One region of the Photobacterium sp. GJ3 genome, then DNA from elsewhere that is predicted to be linked to it. Evidence: predicted binding sites of a transcription regulator. Region 1 holds the regulator's gene; the other holds the start of a gene.

Region 1 (7,395 bases):
ATTCTGGCGCTTCTGCCTGCAGCATTATAGTCAGGCTGGCGTGAGTGACGCCTGTCTTGCGCTGCAGGACAGGTTTGCCGGAAACGTCAATCTGGCACTCTTGCTCCACTGGCTCGACACTCAGCAGTTTGCTTTGTCGACTACGGAAATGCGTCAGCTGGAGCAGACCCTGTCGGCGACCGATACGCAGTTGTCAGCCTACCGCCGTCTACGACGAGCGCTGAAACCTCAGTTGGATGCGGCCGGTTATCAGCAGATGCTGGATTTTGAACTCCTGCTGGAACAAAGCCAGCAGGAGGATCTGATCCAGTGTCTGAATCAGCAGACTCAGCAAGCACGGGCCGCCCTGCCCCCGCCTGCCGATAATCTGGGCCAGTACTGTGTTCGACTGGCTGCTGCCAGCCTGACTGATGCAATTCGCGGCACTGACGCAGCCTGACCCGCAGTTCAAGGCTGACTTACCAGATCATCACCACACACCCGGCAGTCAGACCGCCCATCGCCAGATTGAAGATTCGCCGGGCTTTTGCCTGATTCAGCCAGCGCCCCACCAGCGTCCCGAATCCGGCCCAAATCGAGACACAGGGAAATCCCACCACAAAAAATATCCCAGCGACCGCGAGCGCGGACAACCAGTACCCCTCACCACTGAAGGTAAATGTGCTGACTGCCGTCACCGACATCATCCAGGCTTTGGGATTGACATACTGGAACAGCGCCGCTGACAAAAACGACATCGGCTGACGCTCTTCGGCGTCCAGCTGCAACCGTCCTCCTGAAGCCGCAATTTTCCAGGCCAGATACAGCAGATAAGCACTGCCCACCCAGCGCAGCACTTCATGCAATACAGGATAACGGATAAACAACACCCCTAACCCGGCTGCCACCAGCAAAATCATACTGACCACTCCAAACCCAATCCCAAAAATGTGCGGCAAGGTACGCCAGTAGCCAAAGTTCACGCCGGAAGCCGTAACCATCAGGTTATTCGGACCAGGTGTTCCGGTCATGGTAGCGGCAAACGCCACAAGTGAGATCAGAAAATGCCACTCCAGGATCATGAGTTACTCCGTTTGTTATTGTGATTGTATCGGTACAATTTAAAATTTAGCTTGCATTAGACCAGACAATCCGGTCAAATCGCAGCCTATCAGGCGTTATTTTTCGGATCAAAGGATTTATTGTCACCATGACAATCGACACAATTGTGCAGGCATTTCACAGTCGGTATGAAGATGGGCTGCCGATATACCGCCGCCTTGCAGAAGCCATCACCCAGCTCATAGAAGCGGGCGAACTCGCGTCCGGTACCAAACTGCCAACTCACAGAGCGCTGGCCGATGCACTGGCGGTCACCGTCGGAACCATTACCCGTGCGTATGCTGAAGCGGAGCGGCGTGGTGTCGTCGAAGCCAGAGTGGGCGCAGGCACTTATGTCTGTTCGCACCAGCGCCCCAGTTGGGTGTTCAGCTATCCGGATCAGACCCCGGATGAGTACAATTTTGGCTACAATATTCCACCATCCCTTGATCGGTCACATGAACTGGCTGAAGCCATGCAGTCGCTGTCGCAGAGGCCTGAACAACTGAATCACCTGATGTTATATCAGGATCCCCAAGGGCTGGCCGGACACCGCAGTGTCGTCTGTCGCTGGCTGCAAGCATACGGCGTCTCACTTGACCCGGATCGGCTTTACTTTACGTCCGGAGCACAACATGCCATTCAACTGGTCCTGTCTGCATTCTGTCGCAGCGGCGATACCCTGCTGACCGAGCAAGTCTCCTATCCCGGATTTCTGGGACTGGCCCGGCAGATGCAACTGAGTGTCAAAGGGGTCGAGATTGATGAGGAAGGCCTGATCCCGGACAGTCTGGAAATCGCATGCAGGCAATACCAGCCCCGGATGCTGTACTGCACTCCGACACTGCAGAATCCGACGGCCGCTGTGATGAGTGAAACACGCCGTAAAGCAATTATTGACGTCTGTCGCAGGCATCAGGTGCTGATCATTGAAGATGATGTCAACGGATTACTGCCGGAAAAAGCACCTGCGCCTCTGGTGAACCACGACAGCGAACAGGTCATTCATTTTGGCAGTCTGTCGAAGTGTCTGGCTCCTGGTCTGCGGCTCGGATACATTCAGTTACCAACACGGCTTCAGGCGCATTTCAACACGGCCCTGCATCATCACTGCCTGATGATCAGTCCGCTGCTCAGTGCGCTGGCGTGTGAACTCATCGATACGGGCACCGCAGATCGTATGCTGCAGAAAATCCGGGCCGACATGCAGCTGAGAAATCAGCGGGTGACGCAATATCTGTCGGCATATCAGTACCACAATCACCCGCAAGGTTTTCACACCTGGCTGACGCTGCCGGATCACTGGCGGCTCAGTGATTTTGTTGCGGCTGCCGAAGCCCGGGCTGTCATTGTCAAATCAGCGGAGCTCTTCACCCCGCCCGGCGGAACCATCTCTCAGGCTGTCCGGCTGGCCGTCAGCGCTCCGCAAAGCCATGATACACTTGAACAGGGCCTGAGCTTGCTTGCTGAACTGCTGGCACAGGATCCGTTTCCGGACTTCCCGCTCTGATGTTGGAGAACCAGATGAATCTTTTTGAGCCTGCAGCCGGTCTGCGCAACGCCCACCTCCAGACGATTCTGCCCCGCATCATGCGACGGGAGATCCTGTTCCGTCCGGTCACCGAACGGCTGATGACGCCGGATGATGATTTTCTTGATCTGGCCTGGACTGCCGATCCGGCCCGTCACCCCAGCGGGCAACCCGTGATGATTCTGTTCCATGGTCTGGAAGGCAGCTTACACAGCCCTTATGCCCACAGCCTGCTCTTTGCCGCAAAAACACAGGGCTGGCTGGGCGTGATCATGCACTTCCGAGGGTGCAGCGGTGAAATCAACCGCCAGGCCCGCAGTTATCATTCGGGTGAAACCAGTGATGCGGCTTTCTTTATCCGCCATGTGCGTGAGCGATTTCCCGGCCATCCCTTGCTGGCCGTCGGTGTCTCTCTGGGCGGGAACATGCTGGTGAACTATCTGGCTGAAACCGGTGCACAATCCGAACTCACTGCCGCGCAGGTCATTTCGCCCCCGTTGGATCTCGCCGCCTGTTCGGCCCGGATCGAACAGGGTTTTTCTCGGGTGTATCAGCGCTATCTGCTGGGCTCAATGAAAAGAAACATACTGAAGAAAATCGCCACACTGCCTGATACGCTGCCCTTTCAGCCCGCCCAAATCAGCGGGATTCGCTCTCTGAGGCAGTTCGATGATACCGTCACCGCCCCGCTGCACGGCTTTTCCAATGCAGCCGATTATTACCATCGCTGCAGCGGACTGGGCAAACTGGCGCGGGTGGAAACGCCCCTGCGGATTATCCATGCAGCGGATGATCCCTTCATGACCGAGGCCGTGATCCCGACAGCGCCCTTACCAGCACATATCGACTATCACCTGACTCAATACGGCGGCCATGTCGGCTTTATCAGTGGCAGCTGGCGAGCCCCTGTGTTCTGGCTGGATCACACGGTCCCGGCCTGGTTTCAGACCCGGCTCAATCCCTAAGCGTAAAAAAACGCCTGAGCACAGACTCAGGCGTTTTCCGATCAGCGGGCTCGACTCGCAATGATTTAACCAATTTTTCCGGTATCAATCAGTTGCTGGATCAGCGGCCGCATAATCAGCTCCATCGCGAAGCTCATCTTACCGCCCGGCACCACCAGCGTATTATGACGGGACATAAATGAGCCCTGAATCATCGCCAGCAAATAGGGGAAATCCACATTCTTGATGCCGCGAAAGCGGATCACCACAAAGCTCTCATCCAGACTGGGAATGGCTTTCGCACTGACCGGGTTCGAGGTATCCACCGTCGGTACACGCTGAAAGTTAATATGGGTACGGGAGAACTGCGGGGTAATGTAGTTCAGGTAATCGTCCATCGACCGGACAATTGATTCCATCACCGCTTCTCTGGAGTGGCCCCGATCGCGCGTATCCCGCACAATCTTCTGGATCCATTCCAGGTTAACAATGGGCACCATGCCAATCAGCAGATCCACATGCTGGGCGACATTCACATCCCCATCGACGACGCCACCGTGGAGCCCTTCGTAAAACAGCAGATCTGTGTTTTCCGGCAAATCCTGCCAGGGCGTGAATGTCCCCGGCATCTGATTGTAGGGAACGGCCTCATCAAAGGTATGCAGATAGCGGCGGAATTTGCCGCTGCCATCTTCACCATACTGACGAAAAAAGTTTTCCAGTAACGCAAAGTCATTGGCCTGACCGCCAAAGTAACTGATATGGCGACCCTGCTCTTTCGCTTTGCGGATTTCCACATCCATTTCCGGGCGGGTAAAACGATGGAAACTATCCCCTTCCAGCCAGGCCGCATGAATGTTCAACATATTGAACATCTTGCGAAAGGCTTCAGAAGTGGTGGACGTCCCTGCACCGGAAGAACCTGTTACTGCAATAATCGGGTGTTTTGCAGACATGACATACCTTGTCGTTTATCCAAACGGAACAGTTATTAACAGGGCAATTGAAAGCCGTCAAGTTTCAAGGGCCTGTCTTCCGACGCCAGCTTCCGTTTTCTGACGCCAGTTTCAGTTTCACGCATTTATTCTGTATGCAGTGTCCGACGCAGCTTGATATCCACGGTTTCGTGTAATTCAGAGTACATAATGACTGCCTCGCCACAGGCCAGTTGCTGCCGGACCCGGTTCACTTTCTGCTCAAGACTCAGCTCACGCTCACCGTAATCCGTTCCTTCCCGCAGCACAAAATGCTCAATCAGATGGGTCAGGGTGTCCGGGTCGATCTCTTGCCAGGGAATTATCATACAACTTACCTGATATTCACCGTTCGCGGCATTTAAGCCGCGACAATTTCATAAGAATGGGTCAATGCCACGCCTTTGCCCAGCATCAGGCAGACAGAGCAGTATTTTTCCAGCGACTCTCCCACAGCTTTCGCCACCGCCGCTTCGTCCAGATCATGACCCGTGACCACAAAGTGCAGGTTTGCAGATGTGAAATAACGCGGCGCCTGCTCGCGGCGGACTGAACTGATCTGCGCTTCACAGGCCGTAATCGCCTGTCCGGCAGTTTTCAGGCCGTCGACCACATCGACAGAACTGCAGCCACCTGCAGCCATCAGGACCAGTTCCATTGGACTGGGTGCGGTGCTGCCGCCGTTCCCGTCCATCACCACACTGTGACCTGAGTTTGACTGTCCAATGAAAGTCAAACCTTCTACCCATTTAACACGTGATTGCATGCAATACTCCTTACATCAAAAAACCGGATTTAATCACTAAGTCACAACGGTGTGATCATGTGCACAGTAAAGTGTCCAAAATGTTCATTTATCCCCGCGCAATATCAAGCAAAGCGTGACGAAAAAAGTTAAACTCATGGTCTGAATGTTCACATGCGCTTGCAGCCCAGCCGTTGACTGAATATGCTAGTTGGCAAACAATCGTATTGTTCTACCCAACCCCAATTCAAGGAATGACGCCGTTGGGCAACACACTGCAGAGGAAGTAAGTAATATGGTTCCAGGTAAACCGCAAACAGATCCAACTTTGGAGTGGTTCCTTTCTCACTGCCACATTCATAAGTACCCTTCAAAGAGTACACTGATCCATGCTGGCGAGAAAGCAGAGACCCTCTACTACATCGTAAAAGGCTCCGTGGCCGTTCTGATCAAGGATGAAGAAGGCAAGGAAATGATCCTGTCCTACCTGAATCAGGGCGACTTCATCGGTGAACTGGGCCTGTTTGAAGAAGGCCAGGAGCGTACTGCCTGGGTTCGTGCGAAAACCCCTTGTGAAGTAGCAGAAATTTCCTTCAAAAAATTCCGTCAGCTGATTCAGGTCAACCCGGATATCCTGATGCGTCTTTCTGCGCAGATGGCACGTCGTCTGCAAGTCACCAGCCAGAAAGTTGGCGACCTGGCTTTCCTGGACGTCACAGGCCGTATCGCTCAGACGCTGCTGAACCTGGCAAAACAGCCAGATGCGATGACTCACCCGGACGGTATGCAAATCAAAATCACCCGTCAGGAAATTGGTCAGATTGTTGGCTGTTCCCGCGAAACCGTTGGCCGCATCCTGAAGATGCTGGAAGAGCAGAACCTGATTTCTGCCCACGGTAAAACCATTGTTGTTTACGGGACTCGCTGAACCAATGGGGCTGCAGCCCCTGAAGTAATGCAACCAGTGTGAGTACTCAAAAAGCCGCCATTGCGGCTTTTTTTGTGCCTGTCAGTCGTCCCCCGGAAGCTCTCTCCACGTTGCATCCGGATTCTCTAGGCATATCACATTATTGCAGTTGCCTTCCTTTGCTGCCTTGCTACATTTGGCATATCAGACCGATGTGGATGCGACGAGATGGATATCGAACGTTTTGCCCCGAATGCACAGCACAGCCAACTGCCTCCCCGCCCAATGATTACCATGGGCCGCTTCCTTGCTTCCTCCGTAGAAATGACCGGCTTTCAGTCGCCCCGCCAACTGCTGGAGCAAGAGGCTGATGTGCGCCCGGCCGATCTTTCAGCACGAGAAGATGACTGGATGCTGCCTCTGGATCGCCAGCACTGAACATCCGTTTCTGTTCTGTCGCAGCTAAAAAAACAGCGGCCCTGAGGCCGCTGTTTTCTTTATCAAGAATCCGTTACATATTCGTACTTTCGAAGATCTTGTCTGCCGATGCTTCCACAAAGCCAGGGTAAAGCACTCCGTCTGCCTGCGGATAACGCTTGGCAAACTCATAGAAGCCACCCGGGATGGTGCGGACACCGTCCGTAAAAGCAACATCAACACGGTCGGCCATGGTCGAGGACTGCTCCAGCATGACTTCCGGGTTTCCTTTCACTTCACCACCAGAGGTGTTGATGCTGAAGCCATTGTGGCGCAGCAGGCTGTTCACCGCTGAGACTTCAGTAAACTGCTCCAGCTGATTCACACTCACGGTGAAATGGTTGGCACCATAGCCATGTGCTGCAACCCAGCCAGCGTACTCGCTCTCTTCCGCTAGTTTCTCGTAGGTTGCAAAATCCAGCTCCCACAAACGACCGCCGTAGAGGAAACTGCCGTTATCCATCGCACCCTGAGGAATTTGCTTCACCAGACTGCGCACGGTATTTTGCAGATCCGCAGAGCACTGACCCACCAGCAGCTCACTGATAAACACTTTCGGTGCAGCCGGATTCGGATGCTCAAAATGTTCAGCGTACAGCTTTTTCTTTTCGAAATGGTAAGTCCCACATGGCTTGTAACCAATCGCAATAAAAGGTGCAGCCAGCACATCCAGACTCACACCCGGCAGATTAAGCGTCCGCAAAGCGATATGATCGTTGAGCAGCGGAGCATCCTCT
Region 2 (7,395 bases), 1.1 Mb from region 1:
GCCTGAATAGAGATTTCAGACGCTTTACGAATCAGGGCAGGATCTTTCAGTTCACCGGTTTCGATGATCACTTTCAGCAGGATATCGCCACAGGCAGCTTTACACTGCTTCACCAGCTCGAAGCCCACGTCTTCGTTGCCCGCGATCAGGGCACGGTATGGGAAAACCACGTCCACTTCATCTGCACCGTAAGCAACGGCCGCTTTGGTTTCAGCCACAGCGATCTCAATGTCGTCATTGCCGTGCGGGAAGTTAGTCACGGTTGCAATGCGGACTTCCGGAGTGCCCTGCTCACGCAGCTGCTTTTTCGCAACCGGAATAAAACGCGGATAAATACAAATCGCAGCGGTGTTGCCCACTGGCGTTTTTGCGTTCTTACACAGCGCAATGACTTTGGCGTCAGTATCGTCATCATTCAGTGTGGTCAGATCCATCAGTTTTAACGCACGCAGTGCAGCAGTTTTTAAATCGCTCATGACTTTCTCCAGTCGAAATTGTTCTACCAAGTGTCCTGTTTGCGCCTGGCTGACCGATGTTCAATCGGTGATTGTAGCCACAGAGAAACAGAAGCGGACTTGACTCCGTGAAGACTCAGATTCGCCTTTCGGCACCTGATTGACATCCTTTTCACCGCGTAAGGGCAATTAAGTCCCTTACCAGCCATCCAAAACACATCCTAATTCACAAAAATATCAGAATGCATTCACGCAGGTTTCATCACCCTGCGACATTACTCAGCCATCTTACCAAGCGAAAATCAGCCAAACCATCACCCAAACGTTTCCCTGAGTGGATAATGTGTTGACTGAATGACCCTAATCTTTGACTGAGCGATTTCAGTGCTTTGACGGTTTCTGTCCGCACAGGTCCGATTTATCCGGAAAAAAATCGCTCGAGGATCCACTGATACAACTGCCCGCCTAAAAACACACCCACAATCCCCATCACCCCCGATAAGACCGGAGGTGCCGGAATGGGCAGCTTGAGCGCGGAAAACAGCAAACCAACAATGACGCCAGCCAGCAGCGCGATCATGACTTCAAACATTGCCTGCTCCTGTTGATTCGGTGGCCGCGTTGCAAATCGCCCACCATAAACCCACACAGAGTGTAGACCCAAGGCAATGAAGTGTCTTCTAAGGATGCGCGTCTGATACCGCAGAGGAAAGGCCGGGAGTAGGCTTTTTTCGACTTTTTTCCGAAAATAAACCAGATAGTTACTGATTCTGTTGGCAGGGGCTTCAGCGGGTCGGAGCTCAGGGCAAAACCAATAAAAACGCCGCGGCAATCAGCCGCGGCGTTTCAGAGATGAAGCGTTCTGTGTCTGTCTTACAGAGACAGGAACAGACCAGCAATCGTTGCAGACATCAGGTTCGACAACGTACCAGCTGCAACGGCCTTCATACCGAAGCGAGCGATATCGTGACGACGGCTTGGTGCCAGACCGCCCAGACCACCCAGCAGGATTGCAATCGAAGACAGGTTTGCGAAACCACACAGTGCGAAGGAGATAATCGCTTTGGTCTTCTCAGACATCGCGACACCCGTTTCAGCAACCAGCAGACCGCCATCAGCCACATCTTTCAGATAAGGCGTGAAGTTCAGGTAAGCAACGAACTCATTCACAACAATTTTCTGACCGATGAAAGAACCGGCAACCTGTGCTTCATTCCAAGGCACACCAATCAGGAAAGCCAGCGGCTGGAAGACGTAACCCAGGATCAGCTCCAGCGTCAGTTCAGGCATGTCGAACCAACTACCGATACCACCCAGGATACCATTGATCAGCGCAATCAGACCGATGAACGCCAGCAGCATCGCGCCCACATTCAGGGCCAGTTGCATACCGGAAGATGCACCCGCTGCCGCTGCATCAATCACGTTGGCAGGCTTGTCATCGTGACCTTCATCATCTTTATCTGCGCCCAATTGATCCACAGGCGTTTCTGTTTCAGGTTTGATGATTTTCGCAAACAGCAGACCACCTGGTGCTGCCATGAACGACGCAGCGATCAGATATTCCAGCGGAACACCCATCGACGCGTAACCGGCCAGTACACCACCGGCAACAGAGGCCAGACCACCACACATGACCGCAAACAGCTCAGACTGAGTCATCTTCGGTACAAACGGACGCACAACCAGTGGTGCTTCAGTCTGACCGACGAAAATGTTTGCTGTTGCAGACATGGATTCGGCACGGGACGTTCCCAGTGCTTTTTGCAGTGCACCACCCAGAATGTTGATGACAAACTGCATGATACCCAGGTAGTACAGCACGCTGATCAGCGCTGAGAAGAACACGATGACCGGCAGTACTTTCAGAGCGAAGACGAAACCGCCGCCACCGAATACTTCGAACATTTTACCTGAAACCAGACCGCCGAACAGGAAGGAAATCCCCTGATCACCATATCCGATAACATTGGCAACGAACTGCGATGCACCGTACAGCACATCACGACCGACAGGTACATACAGCACGAATGCACCAAAGAAGAATTGAATGGCAAACGCGCCACCAACAGTACGTAAATTAATTGCTTTGCGGTTATCAGACAGCAGCACGGCTACCAGCAGCAGCACAACCATCCCAACCAGGCTCATAAACAGGCTCATAGTTTATGGCATCCCTATAGTTAAATTTTGGCGTCTCGACAATTCGGCTCTCAAGGAGTCGGGCGCATTATACGCATGGCAACTAACAGCATGTAATGCACACGTCACACTTTGGTTGGCAACCGAGTGAAAGTTGAACATCAAGTGTGATATTGATCACACGAAAGTTCTACTTGATGCACAATAAAAAGCCAAATCAATGTCAGAATCTTCATTTTTGAGAAGGCAGTGCAAACAATTCACAGGCATTTTTGCTAGTAGCCCGGGATAAGTCAGCAGCAGATTCCGACCGAAGTTCGGCCAGCGCTTCACAAACCAAAGCCACTCTGTCGGGGCGATTCGGCTCTCCCTGAAAACCCGCCAGTGGCATATCTGGCGCATCCGTTTCCAGTAACAGTGCATCAAGTGGCAACTGAGCTATTGTAGTGCGAGTTTTGTTTGCTCTGCGATAGGTGATCGTACCACCTACGCCAATTTTGATACCCAGATCAAGAAGTTGATGGGCTTGCTGCAAACTCCCGCTGAAAGCATGATAGATGCCTCCCCGAATTGGCGGGCAGGATTTGAGGCAGGTCACTATTTCTGGAAATGCTTTTCGGCAGTGCAAAATCACCGGCAGGTTGAACTGATTGGCCAGCGACAATTGTGCCGAGAGCCACTCGATTTGCTGGGCGCGATCAGCATCCGCAATGGCAAAATCCAGTCCACATTCACCCACTGCAACACAGCGGGGTCCGGCCTGAGCTAATGCCTGTTCCAACCGGCTGAGTGTTGCCGGAGTATGCTCTGCAGCAAAAAAAGGATGCATTCCCAGTGCATAATAAAGGGCAGGTTGTGTTTCCGGCGACTGCTGCTCACACATTACCTGAATGCGTTGCCAGTTCTTCTCACCGACAGACGGGATGACAATATCACTGACACCCGCCCGCTGCGCATCTCTCAGGTAAGCCGCCGGGGCCTGCGAAAAAGGCGCAAAGTCAAAATGACAATGACTGTCAATCAAGTGCACGGGCCTGTTCGTCCTCTGTTGGCTGGGTCGCCTGACGTCGGGCTGCCCGGTTTGCCGGATGGCGGGCATCCTCTTCATCATAGCGGATCGGCGCACAACAACGGCGGTTTTCTGGGACAAAACCCATTCGCTCACACCAGGCATCATAACGCGCGACCCAGACTCGGATGTGTTTCAGCATGCGGGAATCCTGTTCATTTTCATCTGTCCGGATTATTTCAGGATTTGGGGTGGAATCCTATCCCCATTTCCGACTCGTCCCCGCTCAGAGATACAGCATCGTGGACACAGACAACCCTGACATTTTTTTCACACTGGATGCCAGTTTTTCCCGCATTTCACATTCAAATCTGTCGTTTATGTTATTAACGATATAAAACTCATAACAGACACTGTCCCATGAAACCATTCAGTCTTTTTCTGCTCTGTTTATCGCTCACAGCATGCGGCGGTGGCTCAGACAGCAGCAATCAAACAGCCGGTAACTCCGGCAGCAGTGATGCAGGCAACAGCCAGTCCTCAGATGCCATTCAACGGGCGGTCAAAGCAGGCGATCCCCGGCTTTTACCCACAGAATCATCTGTGCTGGAACAGCGGATTTCGAGCCTGATCGCAACAGAACAACACCGCCAGCGCGAAATTCAGGCCCAGATTTTCGGTCACGATCGCATTGAATATGATCCGGGACAACACTCCCGTTTTTTCACGCTGCAATATCTGACCAGTGCGCAGGCGCTGCTCAGCGGTGTGAAAGGCAATCTGCTGGCCACCCTGAGTGAACAGGATGGCCGGCGCAGTGCAGCCTTCGGCACCAATATCCTGCGCGAACTGAATGCAGGTGAACACAGCGCATTTGCGCCCCAGATGAACAAAGTCACAGACTGGTTACTGTCGTCCCGCCCGGCAAATCCGCATGTGGCTTTGATGCTGATCAGCAACAGTCATTCCGAACAGTCGAAGCGCTGGTTACAAAGCCGCTACCCGCAAATGACGTTTTCCCTGTGTACGGATGAGGCTCGACTGGCTGACTGTCTGTCATCGGCGGATCTAGTGATTACCGGAACCAGCAACCCGTTCAGTCAGGCATCCGTTGCCGCCGCGCTGGACAGTGTGGCAGCCCGTAAACAGCCGTTGTTGTATGTCCATACCAACAGCTGGAACTCAACCCCGGACACCAACCTGATCCTGAGTTACTTCGGTGTGCAGACACAAGCGGTCGGAGGTGCCGGGAACTATTTTGCGCAGGACAAAGCCAGTTGGGCATCCGCAGTAGACATGCGGCAAAGTACCGATGTTCTGTCTGGGATCGCCGGGCTGATCCAGCACTTCAGCAACCATGATTTCAGTTTCCGCATCCAGGATTGTGAAGACGACAATCAGAGCTGTTCAAATATCACGGCCTTTGAACAGGAATTCCTGACGCCCGTGACATCGCTGCGCCAAATCGTGCGGCAAGTCGATGCCAGCGGTACAGATATCTTTGCGCTGCCGCAGGCGTATCCGTTGGAGAAACACCTGATCCTGCTGGCCGACCAGTACCGTCAGCAGGTGCAGTTCCCGATGTCGAAAAACACTACGGCAACGGTCCCGTTTCTGAAAAGCTATTTTGCTGATCATCTGACCTATTACTCGCGTCAGATCAATCCGGTACAGTCAGATCTGGGCAACTTCAGCCGGACGAATTTCAGCCATGTCACGCCAATCAGCAAAACGGTCCGCCTGACCAGCCGTCGTCCGTGGCGGGCTGCCGGTGTCTATGCCCTGCCCGGCCAGCGGTTTACCGTGACGCGAACCGACAATCACACCGGCGTGGCTGCGACGGTGTTCATCAATACCCAGCGCGCCACGTCAACCAAGCCAATGACGCCAGCCAACGGCTATCACCGGCCGAAATATCTGCAGTCCAGCCCGGTGACAATTCAGGCCGGTGAAACCATCACCCTGACCTCACCTTACGGGGGGCCGGTTCAGATCGGTTTCTCCGATCTGGGCACCCCGATGACGTTCTCTTTCCGTCAGGTGGCGCAACATCCTTACTGGCAACCGGGGATGAGTGATGCAGCCTTTCAGGCCGCGCTGGAAAGCAAAGCGTTCGACTGGGCTGAACTGACAACCGAGCATTTCGAGATCCATTCCCGGAATGACCGGATGCTGACCACGCTGTCGGAAAACAGCCGCTGGGACAGTGCCAGTGACGTCGCGCCGCGACTGACCCGTTATCACCACAGCGCCCTGCGGGCACTGGCTGGCTATCAGGGGGAGAACATCACGCCGATTGCGGAAGTCCAGTCTTTTGCAACCCAGCATGGACTGACACTACCGGTGTGGGATCAGGTGCAGCACATGAATGCTGATCAGCCCACCTGCGGCTATGGCTGCTCCGGCAATCCTTATGATGCGGGGTGGGCATTCAGTGTACTCGGCCACGGCGATCTGCATGAAGTCGGACACAATGTCGAGAGCGGTCGCTTCAAGTTCAATGGATATGAAGGCCACGCAACCACGAATTTCTATTCTTATTACCCGAAATCCCTCGCAGCCGTGCAGGAAAGCGGTTATGCACATCAGTGCCAGTCGCTGCCTTTTGATCAGATGCTGGCCGATATTCGTCAGAGTCAGCTGAGCGCTGATCCGGCGGCTTATATGGCCGGACGCAATGACCGCAGCTGGAGTCAGGGCGCGGCCTTGATCGTTCAGATGATGATGCATGCGCAGCACGAGGGAAAGCTGAGCAACGGCTGGCATCTGATTGCCCGGCTGCATTTGCTGGATAAAGCCTTTGCCGATGCCGATAACAGCGAAGAAAACTGGCAGAGCCGCAAAGCCAGTATCGGGTTCAGTACCTATACGTTGAGCGAAGCGAAAAGCCTAGATAACAATGATTGGCTATTGATTGCAGCCAGTTACGCTACCGGACTGGATTACCGCCCGTATCTGGATCTGATGGGGCAACCCTACAGCAGCAAAGCCAGCAGTCAGGTGGCTTCCTTTAGCTATGCCGCAGTCGACAAAGCGTTTTTCAACCCGGCAACGAACAGCGATTACTGCGACAGTCTGATTCAGCCTCAGGTTCATTTCTGAGGTACTTTTCAAATTGCGCCCACGCACAAAAAAGCCCCTGCATTCAGGGGCTTTCATGCTAAATCGGCCGTCTGAGATTAGTGCTCGCGGGTCGCGCGGAAATCAATTTCCGGGAAACGTTCTTTGGCCAGATTGAGGTTCACCATGGTCGGCGCGATATAAGTGAGGTTATCCCCACCGTCCAGCGCCAGGTTCACTTCGCTCTTACGGCGGAACTCATCCAGTTTCTTCGCATCGTCACACTCAACCCAGCGGGCCGTGGCAACATTCACGCTTTCATAGATGGCTTCGACGTTGTACTCAGATTTCAGACGGGCAACCACCACGTCGAACTGAAGCACACCGACCGCGCCGACGATCAGATCGTTGTTCTGCAACGGACGGAACACCTGCACCGCACCTTCTTCCGACAACTGCACCAGACCTTTCAGCAACTGCTTCTGTTTCAGAGGATCTTTCAGGCGGATACGGCGGAACAGTTCCGGGGCGAAGTTCGGGATACCGGCAAACTTCAGGTTTTCACCCTGAGTGAAAGTATCACCGATCTGAATCGTACCGTGGTTGTGCAAACCAATGATGTCGCCTGCATACGCATTTTCAGCACGGGCACGGTCGCCCGCCATGAAAGTCACGGCATCCGAAATGCTGACGTTCTTGCCGGTCCGTACGTGGTTCATTTTCATGCCC

Evidence for each region. Region 1 encodes CRP, which controls carbon source genes, mostly activating them, when cyclic AMP is high. Its sites were predicted from a motif close to TGTGANNNNNNTCACA; they were not measured.
Region 2: KDD30_RS02565 (NupC/NupG family nucleoside CNT transporter) is a predicted target of CRP. The motif match lies at 2,764-2,779, and genes of this name have one in related genera.

Annotation. Positions count from the first base shown of each region.
Region 1 is NZ_CP073578.1:3,084,071-3,091,465, forward strand. Features, by position in the region: gene KDD30_RS14325 (TIGR02444 family protein) at 1-439, shown strand, start outside; gene KDD30_RS14330 (LysE family translocator) at 459-1,061, opposite strand; gene KDD30_RS14335 (PLP-dependent aminotransferase family protein) at 1,190-2,590, shown strand; gene KDD30_RS14340 (hydrolase) at 2,605-3,576, shown strand; gene KDD30_RS14345 (phosphoribulokinase) at 3,642-4,511, opposite strand; gene KDD30_RS14350 (YheU family protein) at 4,637-4,858, opposite strand; gene KDD30_RS14355 (OsmC family protein) at 4,891-5,295, opposite strand; gene crp (cAMP-activated global transcriptional regulator CRP) at 5,570-6,202, shown strand; gene KDD30_RS14365 (hypothetical protein) at 6,410-6,619, shown strand; gene KDD30_RS14370 (DUF1338 domain-containing protein) at 6,693-7,395, opposite strand, start outside.
Region 2 is NZ_CP073578.1:556,423-563,817, reverse strand. Features, by position in the region: gene deoC (deoxyribose-phosphate aldolase) at 1-476, opposite strand, end outside; gene KDD30_RS02570 (XapX domain-containing protein) at 874-1,047, opposite strand; gene KDD30_RS02565 (NupC/NupG family nucleoside CNT transporter) at 1,329-2,618, opposite strand; gene KDD30_RS02560 (TatD family hydrolase) at 2,830-3,621, opposite strand; gene KDD30_RS02555 (hypothetical protein) at 3,614-3,808, opposite strand; gene KDD30_RS02550 (ImpA family metalloprotease) at 4,027-6,708, shown strand; gene prfC (peptide chain release factor 3) at 6,786-7,395, opposite strand, start outside.